DNA from 4 places in the Streptomyces sp. NPDC016309 genome. Region 2 is predicted to be linked to each of the others. Evidence: riboswitches for the same ligand, from Rfam matches in the RefSeq annotation. Region 2 holds a riboswitch; each other region holds the start of a gene.
The links. A riboswitch is a leader RNA that binds a small molecule or an ion and turns the genes downstream of it on or off. The one in region 2 is predicted to bind cyclic di-AMP.
Positions count from the first base shown of each region.

Region 1: linked by a shared signal. The riboswitch ahead of ACF068_RS29900 (peptidoglycan DD-metalloendopeptidase family protein) and the one ahead of ACF068_RS09300 (transglycosylase SLT domain-containing protein) in region 2 are both predicted to bind cyclic di-AMP.
Region 3: linked by a shared signal. The riboswitch ahead of ACF068_RS27195 (M23 family metallopeptidase) and the one ahead of ACF068_RS09300 (transglycosylase SLT domain-containing protein) in region 2 are both predicted to bind cyclic di-AMP.
Region 4: linked by a shared signal. The riboswitch ahead of ACF068_RS26890 (M23 family metallopeptidase) and the one ahead of ACF068_RS09300 (transglycosylase SLT domain-containing protein) in region 2 are both predicted to bind cyclic di-AMP.

Region 1 covers NZ_JBIBSG010000017.1:3,621-8,423, reverse strand. The annotation lists gene ACF068_RS29910 (TetR/AcrR family transcriptional regulator) at 1-553, shown strand, start outside; gene ACF068_RS29905 (SGNH/GDSL hydrolase family protein) at 675-1,469, opposite strand; gene ACF068_RS29900 (peptidoglycan DD-metalloendopeptidase family protein) at 1,642-2,550, opposite strand; cyclic di-AMP (ydaO/yuaA leader) riboswitch at 2,554-2,712, opposite strand; gene ACF068_RS29895 (tyrosine-protein phosphatase) at 3,325-4,137, shown strand; gene ACF068_RS29890 (DUF6126 family protein) at 4,153-4,269, opposite strand; gene ACF068_RS29885 (XRE family transcriptional regulator) at 4,290-4,803, opposite strand, start outside.
Region 2 covers NZ_JBIBSG010000003.1:321,046-325,848, reverse strand. The annotation lists gene ACF068_RS09305 (SpoIIE family protein phosphatase) at 1-2,255, shown strand, start outside; cyclic di-AMP (ydaO/yuaA leader) riboswitch at 2,850-3,045, shown strand; gene ACF068_RS09300 (transglycosylase SLT domain-containing protein) at 3,051-3,839, shown strand; gene ACF068_RS09295 (hypothetical protein) at 3,994-4,158, shown strand; gene ACF068_RS09290 (polyamine aminopropyltransferase) at 4,187-4,803, opposite strand, start outside.
Region 3 covers NZ_JBIBSG010000012.1:50,401-55,203, reverse strand. The annotation lists gene ACF068_RS27205 (M16 family metallopeptidase) at 1-1,132, shown strand, start outside; gene ACF068_RS27200 (M16 family metallopeptidase) at 1,129-2,523, shown strand; cyclic di-AMP (ydaO/yuaA leader) riboswitch at 2,757-2,918, shown strand; gene ACF068_RS27195 (M23 family metallopeptidase) at 2,932-3,720, shown strand; gene ACF068_RS27190 (GntR family transcriptional regulator) at 3,911-4,606, shown strand; gene ACF068_RS27185 (HPr family phosphocarrier protein) at 4,773-4,803, opposite strand, start outside.
Region 4 covers NZ_JBIBSG010000011.1:221,363-226,165, forward strand. The annotation lists gene ACF068_RS26880 (alpha/beta fold hydrolase) at 1-474, opposite strand, end outside; tRNA gene ACF068_RS26885 (tRNA-Met) at 619-692, shown strand; cyclic di-AMP (ydaO/yuaA leader) riboswitch at 1,033-1,167, shown strand; gene ACF068_RS26890 (M23 family metallopeptidase) at 1,179-2,288, shown strand; gene ACF068_RS26895 (aldo/keto reductase) at 2,418-3,362, shown strand; gene ACF068_RS26900 (PrsW family intramembrane metalloprotease) at 3,480-4,803, opposite strand, start outside.

The DNA of each region.
Region 1 (4,803 bases), on a different contig from region 2:
GATCGAGGCGCGGGGCGTCGCGGCGGTGCGGATCGCCGACGTGGCGTCCGCGCTGGGCGTGAGCAACGCGCTGGTGCTGTACCACTTCGCCACGAAGGAGCGGCTCGTCGCGGCCGCGTTCGCGTACGCCGCCGAGGGCGACCTCGCGCACCTGCGCCGGCTGCTGGGCCGCCGGACGACGGCGGCGCGCCGGCTGCGGGCGGCCGTGCACTGGTACGCGCCGACCGGCCGGGCCAAGGGGTGGCGCCTGTGGATCGAGGGCTGGGCGGCGGCGCTGCGCGAGCCCGCGCTGCGGGAGGTGGCCCAGGACCTCGACCGGCGGTGGAAGGCGGCGCTGGCGGAGGTCATCGCGGAGGGTGCCGCGGCAGGCGAGTTCCGCTGCGGTGACCCGGTCGCGGCGGCCTGGCGGCTGACCGCGTTCCTGGACGGACTGGCCGTGCAGCGGACCGCCTACGCCCCCGCCTTCTCCGGCGCCGTGATGCGCGCCTGGGCGGACGAGGCCCTCGCCCGCGAGATAGGTCTCCCGGAGCCCCGCCCCGGCTCGCACGAGTGAGCCGAGGAGCGCTCCGATGCCGAAAGGGCCGTCGCGAGGCACCAGCGACCGAGCACGACGGCCCGTCGGCACCGGACCGAGCGCTCCGAAGGCGAACCGGACCAGGAAAAGGGCGGCGCGGTTACAGGGGGAGCAGGTCCGGGCGCTTGGCCGAGACGTGGTCGCCGGACGATTCGCCGCGGAGCCGGCGCCCGATCCACGGGACCAGGTACTCGCGGGCCCACTGGATGTCGTCGCGGCGCAGTTCGAGGGGCCCGCGCGGCGGCAGGGGCGGCCATGCCTGGTCGGGGTCGGCGGGGACGGGCACGCCGAGGACCTGGCCGGCCCGCAGGGCGACGCGGGTGTGGCCCTCGGGCGACAGGTGGAGCCGGTCGCTGTCCCAGGCCCGCCGGTCCTGGACGGTCTTGAGGGACCACAGGTCGAGCACCGGGCAGCCGTAGCGGTCCGCGACGGCGCGCACGTGCCCGTTGTAGGTGGCGATCTTGCCGCGCAGCCGGCGCAGCACCGGCACGTCGCGGGTGTCGAACCCGGTGGTCACCAGGACGGTGCCGACCACGGACGTCAGATCGGCGACGGCCCGTTCGAAGCGCTCGGCGACCTCGTCCGGGTCGCTGCCGGGGCGGATGATGTCGTTGCCGCCGGCACAGAAGGTCACCAGGTCGGGGGCGAGTTCCTTGGCTCGCGGCACCTGCTCCTCGACGATCTGGTCGAGGAGACGCCCGCGTACGGCGAGGTTGGCGTACCGGAAGCCCTGGTGCTCCGGCAGCCGGTCCGCCAGGAGCACCGCGAGGCGGTCCGCCCAGCCGACGAACGTACCGTCGGGGCCGGGGTCTCCGACGCCTTCGGTGAAGCTGTCACCGATCGCCGCGTACGACCCGAACACGTCACTGTCTCTGAATCCCGAATCGTCTGCCACGGGGACACATCCTTCACCCGGGGATGTGACTTACGCGACCGTAAGGAGGGGTTGACGGGGCGTGATATTTCCCACCGGTCAAGATTCACCCAAGCCGGAATACGCCTCCGCCCGGCACCGGGAGGGGTGCCGGGCGGAGGCCTCACGCTCGTGATGCCGTCAGCGGCAGGTGTCAGACGGAGACGCCGTGCTGGCGGAGGTACGCCAGGGGGTCGATGTCCGAGCCGTAGCTGGGGCTGGTCCGGATCTCGAAGTGGAGGTGCGGACCGGTGGAGTTGCCGGTGGAGCCGGACAGGCCGATCTGCTGGCCGCCGCCGACCGTCTGGCCGGAGGAGACGGACAGCGAGGAGAGGTGGGCGTACTGCGAGTAGTTGCCGTCGGCGTGCTGGATGACGACCTCGTTGCCGTACGCGCCGCTCCAGCCGGCGGAGACGACGGTGCCCGGGCCGACGGCCTTGACGGTGGTGCCGGAGGAGGCGGCGAAGTCGACGCCCGTGTGGTAGCCGGAGGACCAGCTCGAGCCGGAGGCCCGGTAGGGGGTGGTGACGCCGGCGTCGACCGGGGCGGTGAAGCCGGAGCCGCTGGCCTGGGGGGCGGCCTGGGCGGGGCCCTGGGTCTTGGCCGGGGCCTCGGTCTTGGCGGCGGAGCGGGACGCGCGGCTCTCGGCGCGGGTGTCGTCGGCCTTGGGCTTCGCCGGGGCGGCGGTGGACTTGGCGCCGAGGGTGAGCTTCATGCCCGGGAGGATCAGGGAGGGGTCCTCGCCGATGACCTGGCGGTTGTCCTTGTAGAGCTTGTGCCAGCCGCCCTTGACGTTCTTGTTGTAAGCGATCTTGGAGAGGTAGTCGCCGGCGACCACGGTGTACGTGCGCGGCGCGGCCTTCTTCGCGGCGGCCTCGGGGGCGGCCTTGGCGGCGGTGACGGCCGCCTGCGGGGCGGTGGCCGGGGCTGCGGCCGGCGCGGCGTGTGCGCCGGTGGCGCCGAGCAGCGGGAGGGCGATGGCGGCGCCACCGGTTCCGGCGGCGACGAAACCACGCGTGATGGGGCTGGACTTGGGACGGCGGTGCTTACCCTTCGCGGGCATGGCTTTTCCTCTCCGGCGCCTGCGAGGTGAGCTGTCGGGTTCGGACTGGAGTTGTCCGGCCGCGCCATGGACGCGACTTCACCCCGAGCCGGGTCCCGGAAATTCCGGGCCGGCGAACTACCTGGGTCCCCCGCTCCTGCCACGCGTGGGTGGGTGGGAATTCCGACCGGTGGCAGGATTCGGCGGTCCGGCCGGATTGCCGTGACGTTAAGCGAGCCGGGTCGGCGTGAACAAGCCGCCGCTTTCCGACCCGCATTCGGGAGGGTTCGGCGGTCATGGAATTCCGGTCACCCTGCGTCCATTGCGGATCATGTATTTCCGCTGTGGGCACGGCATTTAGGAATCGACCTCCGCCACGGACCGTCACGTTTATGACGCTGCTCACGTGGCCGGGGTCATCTCCCCCGCGACCAGGGCACGTTATCCCCAATCCCCCAATACGGACAGACAGCCCAATACTTGACGGACCTCCGCAATACCTTCATCCCCATGCACCACACCAAGCCATGTCGACAGCCCGACTCCGGGTCGACCAATGATGACCAATCCGGACAGATGCCTACACCTCCCCCACTACCCGGGTCGCGCGGCTCCGCCCCGGCCCGGCGGCACCGCCCCGCCCAGCCGCGACGCGTGCCCCGCCGGTCGCTGACCTGCGCGGGGCAACGAATGTGCGACCTGCACGGAGATTGATCGCGTCACGAACCGATGTCGTATCGTCGGATGGCGAGATTGTCGGTGCCCGACGCCGACCGCAGACACGGAGGAGCCCCCGTGACGCAGCAGCTTCCGCAGGTCCCGTCGACCGAGCCCGAGCTGACCGGAGTCCGCAACTTCCGTGACGTCGGTGGGCTCCCGACCGTGGACGGCCGGCGGGTGCGGCACGGCAGGCTCTACCGCAGCGGACACCTCGCGCACGCGACGGGAGAGGACGCCGCCTTCCTGGCCGGCCTCGGCCTCCACACGATCTTCGACTTCCGCAACGCCGCCGACCAGAAGATCGAAGGCCCGGACGTCGAGCTGCCCGGGGTCCGCAACGTGAACCTCCCGCTCTCCGACCCGGCCGACGGCGCCGAGTTCTGGGCCATGGTCCGCGACGGGAACCTCGACCAGCTACGCGCTCTCCTGGCCGACGGCAAGGCCGCCGCCCGGATGACCGCCTCGTACCGGATGATCATCCGCGAGCGCACGGCCGAGCACAGCCGGGTCCTCCACGCGCTCGCCGAGGACAGCGTCCCGGCCCTGATGCACTGCGCGGCCGGCAAGGACCGGGCGGGACTGTCCATAGCGGTGTCCCTGCTGGCCGTCGGCGTCGAGCGGGAGGCGATCGAGGAGGACTACCTCAAGTCGAACGACCCCCGCCGCCGCTACCGGGTGCGCCGCAGCGACGACTCCCCCTCCGCGATGTCACCGCAGGTCATGGAGCTGCTCAACCCCCTCTTCGAGGCCCGCGTCGAGTACCTGGACGCGGCCTTCGCGACGATCGAGGAGACCTGGGGGTCGACCGAGCGCTACCTGACGGAAGGGCTGGGGCTCAGCCCCGCCACGCGGGAGCGGCTGCGCGAGCGGCTGCTCGACGAGGCCTGATCCACCGGAGACGTCCTACTCGGCGCCGAGGGCGAACAGCAGGTAGAGGAAGGCCGCGAAGAGGTGGCCCGCGACCAGGTAGGCGAAGAGCCGGATGGCGAGCCCGCGGGGGAACGTCCGTTCCTGGGTCATGGTGGATCTCTCCGATCGGTTCAGCGGCGGTGGACGCCCGCGCCGAGGCACAGGTCGGCCGCGGGGCTCTGCATGAGGGTGTGGACGAACAGCAGCCCGGCGCCGCCGCGCGTGGCGGCGCCGATGCGGTGCGGGGTGAGCGAGTCGAAGTGGGCGCTGTCCCCCGGGTCGAGGACGTGTACGGCCTCGCCCAGGACCAGGCGCACCCGCCCGTCGAGGACGTACAGCCACTCCTCCCCCGGGTGCACGCGCACCAGGTCGCCCTGGGTGGCGTACGGGACCTGCACGCGCAGTGCCTGCATCGCCCGCCCGGGGCTGCCGGCCTGGTGGTAGACCCAGCCGTCCGCCTCGGCGGGTTCGGCCCGGCCGCCCCGGACGATCGGGTCACGCTCCGGCGGGACCTCGCCCAGCAGCTCCGAGACCGTCGTACCGTAGACCCGGGCGAGGCCCAGGAGCATCGGCAGCGACGGCTGGCGGCGGCCGGTCTCCAGCCGTGACAGGTGGGCCGGCGACAGCCCGGCGCGCTGGGCGGCG
Region 2 (4,803 bases):
TGCCCGTCACCGCCCCCGACGGGTCGGTGGCCGGCCTGGTGAGCGCGGGGGTCTCCATCGAGAACGTCGGGGACTCCGTCAACCGGCACCTTCCGGTGCTCTTCGCCTCCGCCGGTGCCGCGCTGGTGCTGGCGGTCGGCAGCTCGGCGCTGGTCAGCAGGCGGCTGCGGCGCCAGACGCACGGGCTCGGGCCGACCGAGATGACCCGGATGTACGAACACCACGACGCCGTTCTGCACGCGGCGCGCGAAGGGGTGCTCATCATCGGGGACGACGGCCGGCTGACCCTGGCCAACGACGAGGCGCGCCGGCTCCTGGAGCTGCCGCCGGACGCGGAGGGGCGCCCCGTCACGGCGCTCGGGCTGGACGAGAGCACCGCCGGGCTGCTGGCCTCGGGCCGTGCCGTGACCGACGAGGTGCACCTGGCCGGGGACCGGCTGCTGGCGGTCAACACCCGGCCGACCGCCCCGTACGGCGGGGCGGTCGGCACGGTCGCGACGCTGCGCGACACCACCGAGCTGCGCGCGGTGTCGGGGATGGCCGAGGTCGCGCGGGAGCGGCTGAGGCTGCTGTACGAGGCGGGCGTGCGGATCGGGACGACGCTGGATGTGGTACGCACCGCCGAGGAGCTGTCGGAGGTGACGGTCCCGGGGTTCGCGGACTTCGTGACGGTGGAGCTGCTGGATCCGGTGCTGCGGGGCGAGGAGCCGTCGGGCGGGCACACCGAGATGCGGCGCACCGCGGTGTGCGGGATCCGGGAGGACCACCCGCTCCAGCCGGTGGGCGACCTCGTCCGGTTCGCGGTGCCGACCACGCCGATGGCGGCGGCGCTGGCGGCCGGGCACGCGGTGCTGGAGGCCGACCTGAGCGTGGCGCACGGCTGGCGGGCGCAGGACCCGTCCGGGGCCGACGAGGCCCTCGCGTACGGCATCCACTCGCTGGTCACGGTGCCGTTGCAGGCACGCGGGGTGGTGCTGGGGATGGCCAACTTCTGGCGCTCGGAGCGTGCCGAGCCGTTCGAGGAGGAGGACCTCGCCTTCGCGGAGGAGGTGGCCGCCCGGGCCGCCGTGGCCGTCGACAACGCGCGGCGCTTCACCCGCGAGCACACCATGGCGGTCACCCTCCAGCGGAGCCTGCTGCCGCGGGTGCTGCCCGAGCAGAGCGCGCTGGACATCGCGTACCGCTACCTGCCCGCGCAGGCGGGGGTGGGCGGCGACTGGTTCGACGTCATCCCGCTCCCGGGGGCCCGGGTGGCCCTGGTGGTCGGCGACGTGGTGGGCCACGGTCTGCACGCCGCCGCCACGATGGGCCGGCTGCGGACCGCCGTGCACAACTTCTCCGCGCTGGACCTGCCGCCCGACGAACTGCTGGGCCATCTGGACGAGCTGGTCACCCGCATCGACCAGGAGGAGGGCGGGGACGGCAACGGGGAGGGCATCACGGGTGCCACCTGCCTGTACGCGATCTACGACCCGGCGACCGGCGGGTGCAGCGTGGCGACCGCCGGGCACTTCGTCCCGGCGCTGGTCCGCCCGGACGGCACCGTGGACTGCCCCGAGGTGCCCGTCTTCCCGCCCCTGGGGCTGGGCGGGCTGCCGTTCGAGACGGCCGAGCTCCGGCTCGCCGAGGGCACCCAGCTCGTCCTGTACACCGACGGCCTGATCGAGCACCGGCGGCGGGACGTCGACATCGGTCTGCGGGAGCTGCACGAGACGCTGTCCGGTCACCCCGGCCGGCCGCCCGAGGAGACCTGCGAGGCCGTGTTCCGGGCCATGCTGCCGCCGCACCGCCGCGACGACATCGCCCTGCTGGTGGCCCGCACCACGCTGCTCGACCCGTCCAGGGTCGCCGACTGGGACGTGCCGGCCGACCCGGCGGCCGTCGCCGGCGTCCGGGCCGCGTGCGGCCGGAAGCTGGAGCAGTGGGGACTGGAGGACATCGGGTTCACCACCGAGCTGATGCTCAGTGAGCTGATCACCAACGCCATCCGGTACGGCTCGGAGCCCATCCGCGTGCGGATGCTGTACGAGCGCCGGCTGGTCTGCGAGGTGTCGGACGGCAGCAGCACCTCCCCCCACCTGCGGCGCGCGGCCACCACCGACGAAGGCGGGCGGGGGCTGTTCCTGGTCTCCCAGTTCGCCGAACGGTGGGGCACCCGGTACACCCCGACCGGGAAGGTCATGTGGACCGAGCAGTCCCCGTCCGCGGGGCCCCGGCAGCCGGTGGAGCTGATGCTGGACGACATCTCCTGGTGAAGTGATCCATTCCCGCCGAATGGACGAGGGCCGTTTTGCTCCTTTCCCGCCGGCGCCGAATTCCTGAATGATCGCGGCGTTACCACGGGCCGGCCGGTACGCGTGGATCAATGGACGACCGGACCGCCGCAGGAAAGAAGCCGCGTCCGCTCCGGACGCCGTCGACAGGACTCGGACCGTCTCCGCCTTGCTTTCGCGAGGCGTGAATGTGGGAAGGGGGCCGATGCCGCTCGTTCCCGGGGATCCACGGGAGTGTCGATCGGGGCGGCCATCCGTGGTTCGCGCCCGGCGCTCCTCGCGAGTGACCGGCGATCACCCGCCCAGTCGGCAGCCTTACGCCCCATTTACCCCGCGATGGGCTCTAAGCCGGTAACGCGGCATGTGCCCATGTCCAGCCATACATAGGCGACTTGTCGCCCTTCCGAGGTCCGCGTGATAAGCATCACCGCGCCCTGCCTCCACGAGCCCTCGCACATGCCCGTATTTCCGTATGGGAACTGCGAAGTTGACGGTCCACCACTTCACGGCGGTAACCGCGCGTGTGGAATTCCAGCCTTGTTCCGTGCGGCCTCTCTCGCTTACGGTCCCCTCAATCCGGATGGACCGCCGAATCCTGCCGCCGTCCGGTAACCCCACCCACTCACGGACCAACGGCAGGAGCGGGGGACCCAGGTAAGCCGCCGGCCCGGATCACACCGGAACGGCTCGGGGTGAAGTCGTGGTGAATACCACGGCCGGACATCTCCCGTCCGAACCCGACAGCTCACCTCGCAGGCGACGGAGAGGAATTTCGCCATGCCCGCAAAGGGTAAGCACCGTCGTGCCAAGAACAGCCCGCTCGCACGCCGCCTCCTGGCCGCGGGCACGGGTGGCGCGGCGCTCGCGCTGCCGATGATCGGTGCCACGGCCGCCGAGGCGGCACCGAGCGCGGCGCCCAGCGCCGTGCACGCGGTCACCACCGCCGTGTCCGCCGCGCCGGCCGCCACGACCGCCGCCAAGAAGGCCGGCACCGTCACGTACGCCGTCGTCGCGGGCGACTCCCTGTCCAAGATCGCGCGGGAGCAGGGGGTGAGCGGCGGCTGGAAGAAGCTCTACGACGACAACCGCAAGGCCATCGGTGCCGACCCGTCCCTGATCCGCCCCGGCCTGAAGCTGACCATCGCCGGCAAGGCCGCGGCCGCGCGCCCCTCCGCCGCCCCCGAGCGCGCCGACCGGTCCGCCGTACGCCAGGCCGCCCCGGCCGCCGCCAAGGCCGTGTCCTACCCGGACAACCTGGACGGCTGGATCCGCGAGGCGCTGGACATCATGGCCCAGCACGGCATCCCCGGCACGTACGAGGGCATCCACCGCAACATCATGCGCGAGTCCTCGGGCAACCCGCTCGCGATCAACAACTGGGACTCCAACGCCCTGGCCGGAACGCCCTCCAAGGGCCTCCTCCAGGTGATCGCCCCGACCTTCGAGGCCTACCACGTGCCGGGCACCTCGACCGACCTCTACGACCCGGTCGCCAACATCACCGCCGCCTGCAACTACGCGGCCGACCGGTACGGCTCGATCGACAACGTCAACGGCCCGTACTGATCCTCCCGCTCCCGCACCGGGGCCGGCCGCACCCTCGCGGCCGGCCCCGCCGGCGTTTCCGCCCGGGAACCACCGCACCACCGCACCGGCATTGCATAACCATGCCAAATCGTGCAAACTTACGCATACCGCGTTGTACGAGGAGTTTTCCCGCATGGCCCACGAAGCCGACCCGACCGCTCCCGCCCCCGCCCCCGCCCTCCGCATCGACATCACCCTGGCCCGGAACTGCCACGACTGCGGCGAATGGGGCACCGTGATCGACGCCCAGGGCCACGACCGGCCCTGCCCGGCCTGCCAGCGCCCCCGCCGCGGCTGACCCCTGCCGCCCTCACGGGCGGGCACGCTCAGTAGTTCTGCCACTCGTGGCGGGTGTACTCCAGCACCGCCGGGTCCATCAGAGTGCTGGCGCGGACGTCCTGGGGGCGCCGGTCGACGGGGAAGACGGTGGCGGCCGCGAGGACGTCGTCGTCGAGGAAGCGCAGCGGCGGGGCGTCGGCCGCGAGGCGCAGCTTCGGGGGCGGGCCGTCGGCGCCGGGGGTGGCGAGGACGAAGCCCCAGTTGCCGAAGCTGGGGACGTCGACCTGGTAGGGGGTGGTCGCGTAGCCGGCCTTCCCGATGGTGGCGGCGATGGACCAGTACGACTTGGGCGCGAAGAACGGCGACCCGCCCTGGACCATGACGCGGCTGTCGGGGGTCAGGACGCGGCCCAGCAGGTGGTAGAACTCGACGCTGTACAGCTTGGCGAGGGCGGCGGTGTCCGGGTCCGGGAAGTCGATGAGGACGGCGTCGTAGCGCCGGGTGGCGTCCCGCAGCCAGTTGAAGGCGTCGGCGTTGACGACGGTGACGCGCGGGTCGGACAGCGCGTGCCGGTTGAGGTCGAGCAGCGGGGCGAAGGTGCGGGCCAGCCGTGTCATGGCCGGGTCGAGGTCGACGAGGGTGACGGTGTCCACGTCGTCGTAGC
Region 3 (4,803 bases), on a different contig from region 2:
GTCGAAGCAGGTCCAGGGCAACGGCCACTTCGAACTGGTGCAGGGTGCCGGCGGCTCCCTCAACGGTACGACCAGCTTCGAGCGCACCAACTACTTCGAGACCATGCCCGCCCACCAGCTCGAGCTGGCGCTGTGGCTGGAAGCCGACCGGATGGGCTCCCTGCTCGCCGCGCTCGACGACGAGTCCATGGAGAACCAGCGGGACGTCGTCAAGAACGAGCGCCGCCAGCGGTACGACAACGTTCCGTACGGCACGGCCTTCGAGAAGCTGACCGCCCTCGCCTACCCCGAGGGCCACCCGTACCACCACACCCCGATCGGCTCCATGGCGGACCTGGACGCCGCCACCCTGGAGGACGCGCGGAACTTCTTCCGCACGTACTACGCGCCCAACAACGCCGTCCTGTCGGTCGTCGGCGACATCGACCCCGAGCAGACGCTCGCCTGGGTCGAGAAGTACTTCGGCTCCATCCCCTCCCACGACGGCAAGCAGCCGCCCCGGGACGGGACGCTGCCCGAGGTCATCGGCGAGCAGCTCCGTGAGGTCGTCGTCGAGGAGGTGCCGGCCCGCGCCCTGATGGCCGCCTACCGGCTCCCGCACGACGGCACCCGCGAGTGCGACGCCGCCGACATCGCCCTCACGGTCCTGGGCGGCGGCGAGTCGTCGCGGCTGCACAACCGCCTGGTGCGCCGCGACCGCACGGCCGTGGCCGCCGGCTTCGGCCTGCTCCGTCTGGCGGGCGCCCCCTCGCTCGGCTGGCTGGACGTCAAGACGTCCGGTGGCGTCGAGGTCCCCGACATCGAGGCGGCCGTCGACGACGAGCTCGCCCGGTTCGCCGCCGAGGGCCCCACGCCCGAGGAGATGGAGCGCGCCCAGGCCCAGCTCGAGCGCGAGTGGCTGGACCGGCTCGGCACGGTCGCCGGCCGCGCCGACGAACTGTGCCGGTTCGCCGTGCTGTTCGGCGACCCCCAGCTCGCCCTGACCGCCGTCCAGCGCGTCCTGGACGTCACCGCCGAGGAGGTGCAGGCGGTGGCCAAGGCCCGCCTCCGCCCCGACAACCGGGCGGTGCTGGTCTACGAACCCGCCGGCACCGACCACAGCGACCAGGTAGAAGAGGGAGCCGACCAGTGAGCGACGCCGCTGTGTCCCTGACGTCCATGGAGTTCCACCCGCAGCCCCAGGCGGGCACGCCCAAGCCGTGGGCCTTCCCCGCGCCCGACCGCGGCACGCTGGACAACGGCCTGACCGTGCTGCGCTGCCACCGTCCCGGCCAGCAGGTCGTGGCCGTCGAGATCTTCCTCGCCGCCCCGCTGGAGGCCGAGCCCGAGGGCCTGGACGGCGTCGCCACGATCATGGCGCGGGCCCTCTCCGAAGGCACCGACAAGCACTCGGCGGAGGAGTTCGCCGCCGAGCTGGAGCGCTGCGGCGCCACCCTCGACGCGCACGCCGACCACCCCGGTGTACGCGTCTCCCTGGAGGTCCCCGTCTCCCGGCTCGGCAAGGCCCTCGGACTGGTCGCCGAGGCCCTGCGCGCCCCCGCGTTCGCCGACAGCGAGGTCGAGCGGCTCGTCCGCAACCGGCTGGACGAGATCCCGCACGAGATCGCCAACCCGGGCCGCCGTGCCGCCATGCAGCTCTCCAAGGAGCTGTTCCCGGCCACCTCCCGCATGTCCCGCCCCCGCCAGGGCACCGAGGAGACCGTCGCCCGGATCGACGCGGCGGCCGTGCGCGCCTTCTACGAGGCGCACATGCGTCCCGCCACCGCCACCGCGGTCGTCGTCGGCGACCTCACCGGCGTCGACCTCGACGCGGTGCTCGCCGACACCATCGGCGCCTGGACCGGCGACTCGGCCGAGCCCCGCCCCGTGCCGCCCGTGACGGCGGACGACAGCGGCCGGGTCGTCATCGTCGACCGCCCCGGCGCCGTGCAGACCCAGCTCCTCATCGGCCGGATCGGCCCCGACCGGCACGACCGGGTCTGGCCCGCCCAGGTGCTCGGCACCTACTGCCTGGGCGGCACGCTCACCTCCCGCCTCGACAAGGTCCTGCGCGAGGAGAAGGGCTACACCTACGGCGTACGGGCCTTCGGCCAGGTACTGCGCTCCGGCCCGGACGGCGGGGCCGCCATGCTCGCCATCAGCGGCTCGGTCGACACCCCGAACACCGGCCCGGCCCTCGACGACCTGTGGAAGGTGCTGCGTACCCTCGCCGCCGAGGGACTGACCGACGCCGAGCGCGAGACGGCCGTGCAGAACCTGGTGGGCGTCGCCCCCCTCAAGTACGAGACGGCCGCCTCCGTCGCGGGCACCCTCGCCGACCAGGTCGAGCAGCACCTCCCCGACGACTTCCAGGCGCAGATGTACGCCCGGCTCGCCGAGACGGGCACCGTGGAGGCCACCGCGGCGGTCGTCAGCGCCTTCCCGGTGGACCGTCTGGTCACGGTCCTCGTCGGGGACGCCGCTCGGATCAAGGAGCCCGTCGAGGCGCTCGGAATCGGCCAAGTGACCGTGGTCACCGGCTGATTGACGCTGTCGCCCCGCTTCCGCGACCGCTCCCGGACCCCGGCGTCCCCCGACGCCGGGGTCCACCCGTGTCCCCCTCCCGGATGCCCGGCCAAATGTCCGGTTTGTTGCGGAGATTCGGTGTCTGCCCTGTGGCGTGCGCTACAAAAAACCGTGTCTGTTTGGTGATTGAAAGATCGGCCGCTTAGCGTCTGATGGGCTGTCCGACCGGTACCCGCCGCACCCGCGGCACCGGGCAGCCATCGCCGAGTCCCCGTCAGGCGCGAGCCAGGGGAGCCGGGGACCCATGAAGTCCCTGGGGTGAATCGGACGCCTTCGCAGCCGCGGAGGGGCCCGTAGGAGACCTTCCTGCTCCGAACCCGTCAGCTAACCCGGTAGGCGAGAAGGAAGGAAAGGATCAGCCACTTCATGGCGTTCACCCGTGCCACCGGGAAGCACCGTGCCCCGAGCCGCCTGAGCCGCAAGAGCGCACACGTCGCCGGAGTCGCGGCCCTCGCCACCACCGGCGTCATCGGAACCCTCGCTTCCCCGGCGCTCGCCGCCGCCCCGGACGCCGCACCCGGCTCGCTCGAGGACACCGGCCTCAACCAGGCGGTCATCACCGACACGCTCGCCGAGCAGATCGACGCCCAGGCCGAGGCCCAGGAACTGGAGGCCCAGGAGACGGCGGCCAAGGCCGCCGCCCAGGCGAAGGCCGAGGCCGAGGCGAAGCTCAAGGCCGAGGCCCGGGTGAAGGCGGCCCGCGACGCCAAGGAGCGCGCCGACCGCGAGGCCGAGCGCAAGCGGCTGAACTCCTTCCAGGCGCCCATCGCCGGCAGCTACGTCAGCACCGGCTACCAGACCGGTGGCGCCATGTGGTCCTCCGGCAGCCACACCGGCGTCGACTTCCACGCCGCTTCCGGCACCACCGTCGTCTCCGTGGGCGCCGGCACCGTCGTCGAGGCCGGCTGGGGCGGCGCGTACGGCAACAACATCGTCATCCGGATGAACGACGGCACGTACACCCAGTACGGCCACCTGGCCTCGATCAACGTCTCGGTCGGCCAGACCGTGATGCCGGGGCAGCAGATAGGCCTCTCCGGCTCGACCGGCAACTCGTCCGGCCCGCACCTGCACTTCGAGGCCCGCACGGGCGCCGACTACGGCTCGGACATCGACCCCGTCGCGTACCTCCGCTCGCACGGCGTCAACGTCTGACCGCCTCCGCTCCTCCGACAGGCCCCGGTTCGGGACACGAACCGGGGCCTTCGTCGTGTCGCGTCCCGCACGAGGCCGAAAAGAACTCCATGGATTCCGGGCGACTGTCGGAATTTTCGGCCCGCTGCAATAGAGTCATCGCACAAGCGTCAAGCGTTTGAATTTCGCGCGGTTCACAGGGGGTTCTGGTATGCGCATTCCAGCGCACTCGGTATGCACGGCGATCCGCGACGACATCGTCAACGGCGTGTTCGAGCGCGGCAGCCGGCTCACCGAGGAACACCTGGCCCGCCGCTACGGCGTCTCCCGCGTCCCGGTCCGCGAGGCGCTGCGCACCCTGGAGTCGGAGGGCTTCGTCACCACCCGCCGCCATGCCGGCGCCTGCGTCGCCGAACCCACCGAGCAGGAGGCGGCCGACCTGCTGGAGATGCGCACGCTGCTGGAGCCCCTCGGCGCCGCCCGTGCCGCCCAGCGCCGCACCGAGGCCCACCTCAAGGTGCTGCGGGGCCTGGTCAGGCTGGGTCAGGAGCGGGCGCGCGCGGGTCGGACGGAGGACCTCCGCTCGCTGGGCGGGTGGTTCCACGAGACGCTCGCCCAGGCGTCCGGCAGCCCCGCCCTGACCGCGCTGCTCACCCAGCTCCGGCACAAGACCACCTGGATGTACGCGGTCGAGACGCCCGCCCGTCCGGCGGACGCCTGGGCCGAGCACGGCGCGATCGTGGACGCCGTGGCCCGGGGCGACGCCGAACGCGCCCGCACGCTCACCGCCGTCCACGTCGAGCGCTGGCTCGCCACCCACCGGTTGCGGCGCTCCCCGGCACGCCAGGCGGGCGCGTACGTGAGGACTTCGCAACACCGCGTAAACACCGCGGGCATCCCTCATTAACGGCGGTGCCGTATACAAACAGGGGGAATTATCGCCCCGCATTTCCCTCGCCGGAATTGGCGTGTGCCCGTTTCCCGTGACCGGACGGAAAAGGCGGAGCCGTTCCCCCGGTGTCTGGGGAACGGCTCCGCCCGAAGCTGTCGTGCGTGGTGCGCGACCGAGGGGGTCAGACCGTCTCGGGGAGCTCCTCGAGCCCC
Region 4 (4,803 bases), on a different contig from region 2:
GATCGCCTCCAGCGCCGCGTACGCCGCCGGGAACCACGGCTCGTCCCGGCGCCGTGCCGCCGTGGCGAGACGCGCGTCGCCGGTGATGGGGACGTCCACGGCCAGCACGCTCGGCGTGACCAGCGCGAGCCTGCCGACGCGCCCGGGGTGGCGGGTCAGGTACAGCGCCGCCAGGTTGGCCCCGGCCGAGTGGGCGAGCAGGTCCATCCGCTCCAGGCCGAGGTGGCGCCGGAGGGCCTCCACGTCGTCGACGAGCCGGTCGCACCGGTAGGAGCCGGGGTCGGCGGGCACGTCCGAGCGCCCGGTGCCCCGGAGGTCCGGCATGACCAGCCGGCGGTGGGCGGTGAGGCCGCCGAGGTCACCGAGGTAGGCGGAGGCCTGCATCGGGCCGCCGGGCAGGCAGATCAGTGGGGTGCCGGCTCCGGACACGCGGTAGGCCAGCGTGGTGCCGTCGTCGGCGGTGAAGGAAGACATGGACGTGACCATGTCACCCCTGTCGGAGGGCGGCAACGAGGTTCCGGTGGGAGGGCGCCCGAGGGTGTTTCGTCCTCTCCGGGCGGCTACCAGCGATATTGGTTAGGGATCGTGCGCCGGATGGCGTAAGGTGGTGTTCACCGACGCGGGGTGGAGCAGCTCGGTAGCTCGCTGGGCTCATAACCCAGAGGTCGCAGGTTCAAATCCTGTCCCCGCTACTGAAGGCGAAGGCCCGGTGCATTGCGCACCGGGCCTTCGTCGTGCCCGGCCCTTTCCCGTGGCGCCTTTCCCGGGACGTGTGCACCCCTTCGCTCCGTGGGCACGCTGCGTAGTCGGTGGGTGTCGCAGCGCGGATGACGTGACGGTCCGTCAGTATCAGTGTGGTCGGTGCATGTTTCTGAGGCATGGTCAACTCGCCCGTATGTGCCCGGTTGTCGTCCGGTATATCCGGGGGCCGGGCGGTTAATGATCAGTAGGAACAGCTTGGAATCCGGAGCCCCCGTCTATTAACGTTCGATAACGCAGCGCGGTCGTCCCAGTCGTCGCAAGAGACGGCACCGCGCGCGTGCGCCGAATTCCGCAAGGGAACCGGGGAACCACCACCTTGGGGTGAATCGGGCCGAAGTGGGCCCGTAGGAGACCTTCCTGCTCCGAACCCGTCAGCTAACCCGGTAGGCGAGAAGGAAGGAAAGGAGTGCGCCTCCGTGGCGTCCAACAGGCCTGCCCCCGAAGCTCCATACGGCTCTCCCGCCTCGTTCCAGTCTTCGGGTATCCCGGACGCCGCACCCGTAAACGGGCAGTGGGAGGAATGGAACCCCACCGAGGAGACCGTCCGCCCCGTCCGGGGCCGGCACCGGGTGGCCAAGCAGCGCGGCGGACTCGCCCGTAGCTCCACCGTCCTCGGTGTCGGCGTGATCGCGGCGGTCGGCGCGGGCGGCATGGCCACCGCGCAGGACAAGCCGGCGGTCTCCATATCCCTGCCGGACGTCATCACCGACCACCTGCCGGACGCCGAGTCCCTGCCCGGCATCGGCTCGCTGATGTCCGACGACTCCGGATCCGGCGAGGACCGCCACGACGACGGGGCGCTCACCACCGCCTCCCTCACCACCCCCGCCGCCGACGCGGACGGGAGCGGCGGCGCGGACGCCGGCGAGGCGCTGCGCGCCCGCATCCTCCAGCAGGCCGAGCAGCAGCAGGCCACCGCCGACGCCGAGGCGAAGGCCGCCGCCGAGGCCGCCGCGGCCGAGCAGGCGGCCGCCGAGGCGAAGGCGCAGCAGACCGCCGCCGAGAAGCAGGCCGCCGAGGAGAAGGCGAAGGCAGAGGCCGAGGCGGAGGCCGAGGCGGAGGCCGCCGCGAAGGCGAAGGCGGCCGAGGCGGCCGCGGAGGCGGCCCGGCTGGCCGAGCAGGCCGCGAGCTGGTCCCTGCCGACCTCCTCGTACACCATCACCTCGACCTTCGGTCAGGCCGGCAGCATGTGGTCCTCCGGCTACCACACGGGCCTCGACCTCGCCGCTCCCACCGGCACGCCCGCCAAGGCCGTCCACAGCGGCACCGTGAAGTCGGCCGGCTGGTCGGGCTCGTACGGCTACCGCATCGTCCTGGAGCTGGAGGACGGCACGGAGGTCTGGTACTGCCACCTGTCGTCGATGACGGTCGGCGCCGGGCAGCAGGTCGGCACCGGCGAGACCATCGGCCGGGTCGGCGCCACCGGCAACGTGACCGGACCGCACCTGCACCTGGAGGTGCACACCGCGGGCGGCGAGGGCATCGACCCCATGGCGTGGCTGCGGGACAAGGGCCTCACCGTCTGACCCGTCCGAGCGCTCGCTCCGGACCACCCGTCCCCGGCAGCCCTGGCGGCGACCCCCCGACGCCAGGGCTGCCGGTTTCGTGGCCGAACACCCGGAATATCCCGTCCGGCCGCCGCGTTGATCCACGCCATGACCTCTCTGCGCACCCTGGGCACGTCCGACCTCCACGTCTTCCCCCTCGCCCTCGGCGGCAACGTCTTCGGCTGGACCGCCGACGAGGCGCAGTCCTTCGCCGTCCTCGACGCGTACGCGGCGGCGGGCGGCAACTTCGTCGACACGGCCGACAGCTACTCGGCGTGGGCCGCGGGCAACGAGGGCGGCGAGTCCGAGGCCGTCATCGGCAGGTGGATGGCCGCGCGCGGCAACAGGTCCGACATCGTCGTCGCCACCAAGGTCGGCGCCCACCCGGACTTCAAGGGACTCGGCGCCACGAACATCAAGGCCGCGGCCGAGGAGTCGCTGCGCCGCCTCGGCACGGACCACATCGACCTGTACTACACGCACTTCGACGACCCGTCCGTGCCGGTCGAGGAGATCGTCACCGCCCTCGACCAACTGGTGCGGGACGGCAAGGTGCGCGCCGTCGGCGCCTCCAACATCTCCGCCGAGCGCCTCCGGGCCTCGCTGGACTTCGCCGAGCGCGAGGGCCTGGCGAAGTACGTCGCGCTCCAGCCGCACTACAACCTGGTCTCCCGCGACACCTACGAGGGCGCTCTCCAGGACACCGCCGAGCGCGCCGGCCTCGGTGCCGTGCCGTACTTCGCGCTCGCCTCCGGCTTCCTCACCGGCAAGTACCGGCCGGGCGCCCGGGTGGACAGCGCGCGGGCGGGCAGCGCGGCCAAGCACCTGGACGGCGAGCGCGGGCGCGAAGTCCTCGCCGCGCTGGACGCCGTCGCGGCGGCCCGGGGCGCCGAGATCGCCACCGTCGCCCTGGCGTGGCTCGCCGCCCGCCCGACCGTCACCGCGCCGCTCGCCTCGGCCCGTACGGTCGAGCAGCTACCCGCCCTGCTGGCGGTCGCCGAGCTGGAGCTCACCCCCGACGAGCTGGCGACGCTGACCGCCGCTTCGGCTTGACGGCCGCCTCGGCCTGACGGGCCGCGCCCCGCCGCCGCGCCTCGGCCTGACCGCCGCCTCGGCCTGACGGCCGCCTCGGCCTGACGGCCGCCTCGGCCTGACGGCCGGCGGGCGGGGTCAGAAGCGGTACGGGTTGTAGCCGCCGTAGTCGAGGTGCGGGGGTGGCGTCCACACCCGGCCGGTGGCCTGCGCGGCGTACGTGAGCGCCGGTCCGGCGACCTCCTTGCGCTGCCACAGGTGGTGCAGCAGCTCCTGCTCCCGGGCCGCGAAGTCCGCGCCCACCGCGCCCCGGCGGGCCCGGTGGCGGAGGAACGCCAGGGATGTGGCGAACGCCTCGTACTCGCCGACCGCGCGGGCCGCCGCCGGGCCGAAGCAGCGCGCCGCGTACCCGCGCGCCAGCCCGCGCGCCCGCATCGAGGAGAGCGCGAGCGGTTCGGCGGGGGAGAGCCAGCCCGCCGCCGCGTACGCCGGGAGCTCGCCGGACACCGTGCGCAGTTCGCGCTGGCGCGACCAGATCGCCAGCCACGTCAGCAGTCCGAACGCGGGCAGCATGAACGCCCCGTACACCGCGTAGAACCCCCACGGCCCGTACGCCGCCGACCCGTTCCACAGCGCGTGCATGCCCATCGCCAGGGCCAGCCCCAGCAGCGGCAGCGCCACGCGGCGGATCCTCCGGCGGCGCGCGGTGAGCGCGGCGATGCCGAAACCGATGCCGGTGAGCACGGTGAACAGCGGGTGGGCGAACGGGGACATCACGATCCGCACGAAGAAGGTCGCGGCCGTGACCGACGCGAAGCCGGACGTCCCGAACTCCTGGTCCTCGCCGAAGGCGTTGCCGAGGTACAGGATGTTCTCGGTGAAGGCGAAGCCGGTGGCGGTGAACCCGGCGATGACCACGCCGTCGACGATCCCGGTGAAGTCCCGTCTGCGGAAGACGAAGACCAGCAGCACGGCGGCGGCCTTCGCGCTCTCCTCCACGACCGGCGCTATGACGGTCGCGCCGAGCGTGTCGGCGGAGGCGGGGTCGGCGGTGGCGGTGGCTATCCAGCGGGTCGCGAAGGTGTTGGCGACGATGGCGACGAGTGCCGCGGCGCACGCCCCCCACGCGAAGGAGAACAGCAGGTTCTTCCACGGACCCGGCTCGACCCGGTCGAGCCAGCGGAACGCGGCCATGAGGAGCGGAACGGGCAGCAGGGCGAGGCCGAGCCCGACCAGGAAGCCCTCCGTGCCGGTCTGCTCCCGGACCAGCGCGAGGATCACCAGCCCGCACAGGGCGAGCACGATGACCACCGCGGAAGCCCGCACCACCTTGCTGCGCCAGAACGCGCGGCGGGGCTTGTAGCGCCAGCGGGCACGCTCCGGCACGGCGTCGAACGACGGTCGTGGTTCGTACGCCGGGACGGCCGGATACGGCGAGTGGGCTTGCGCAGGCGAAGGGGAC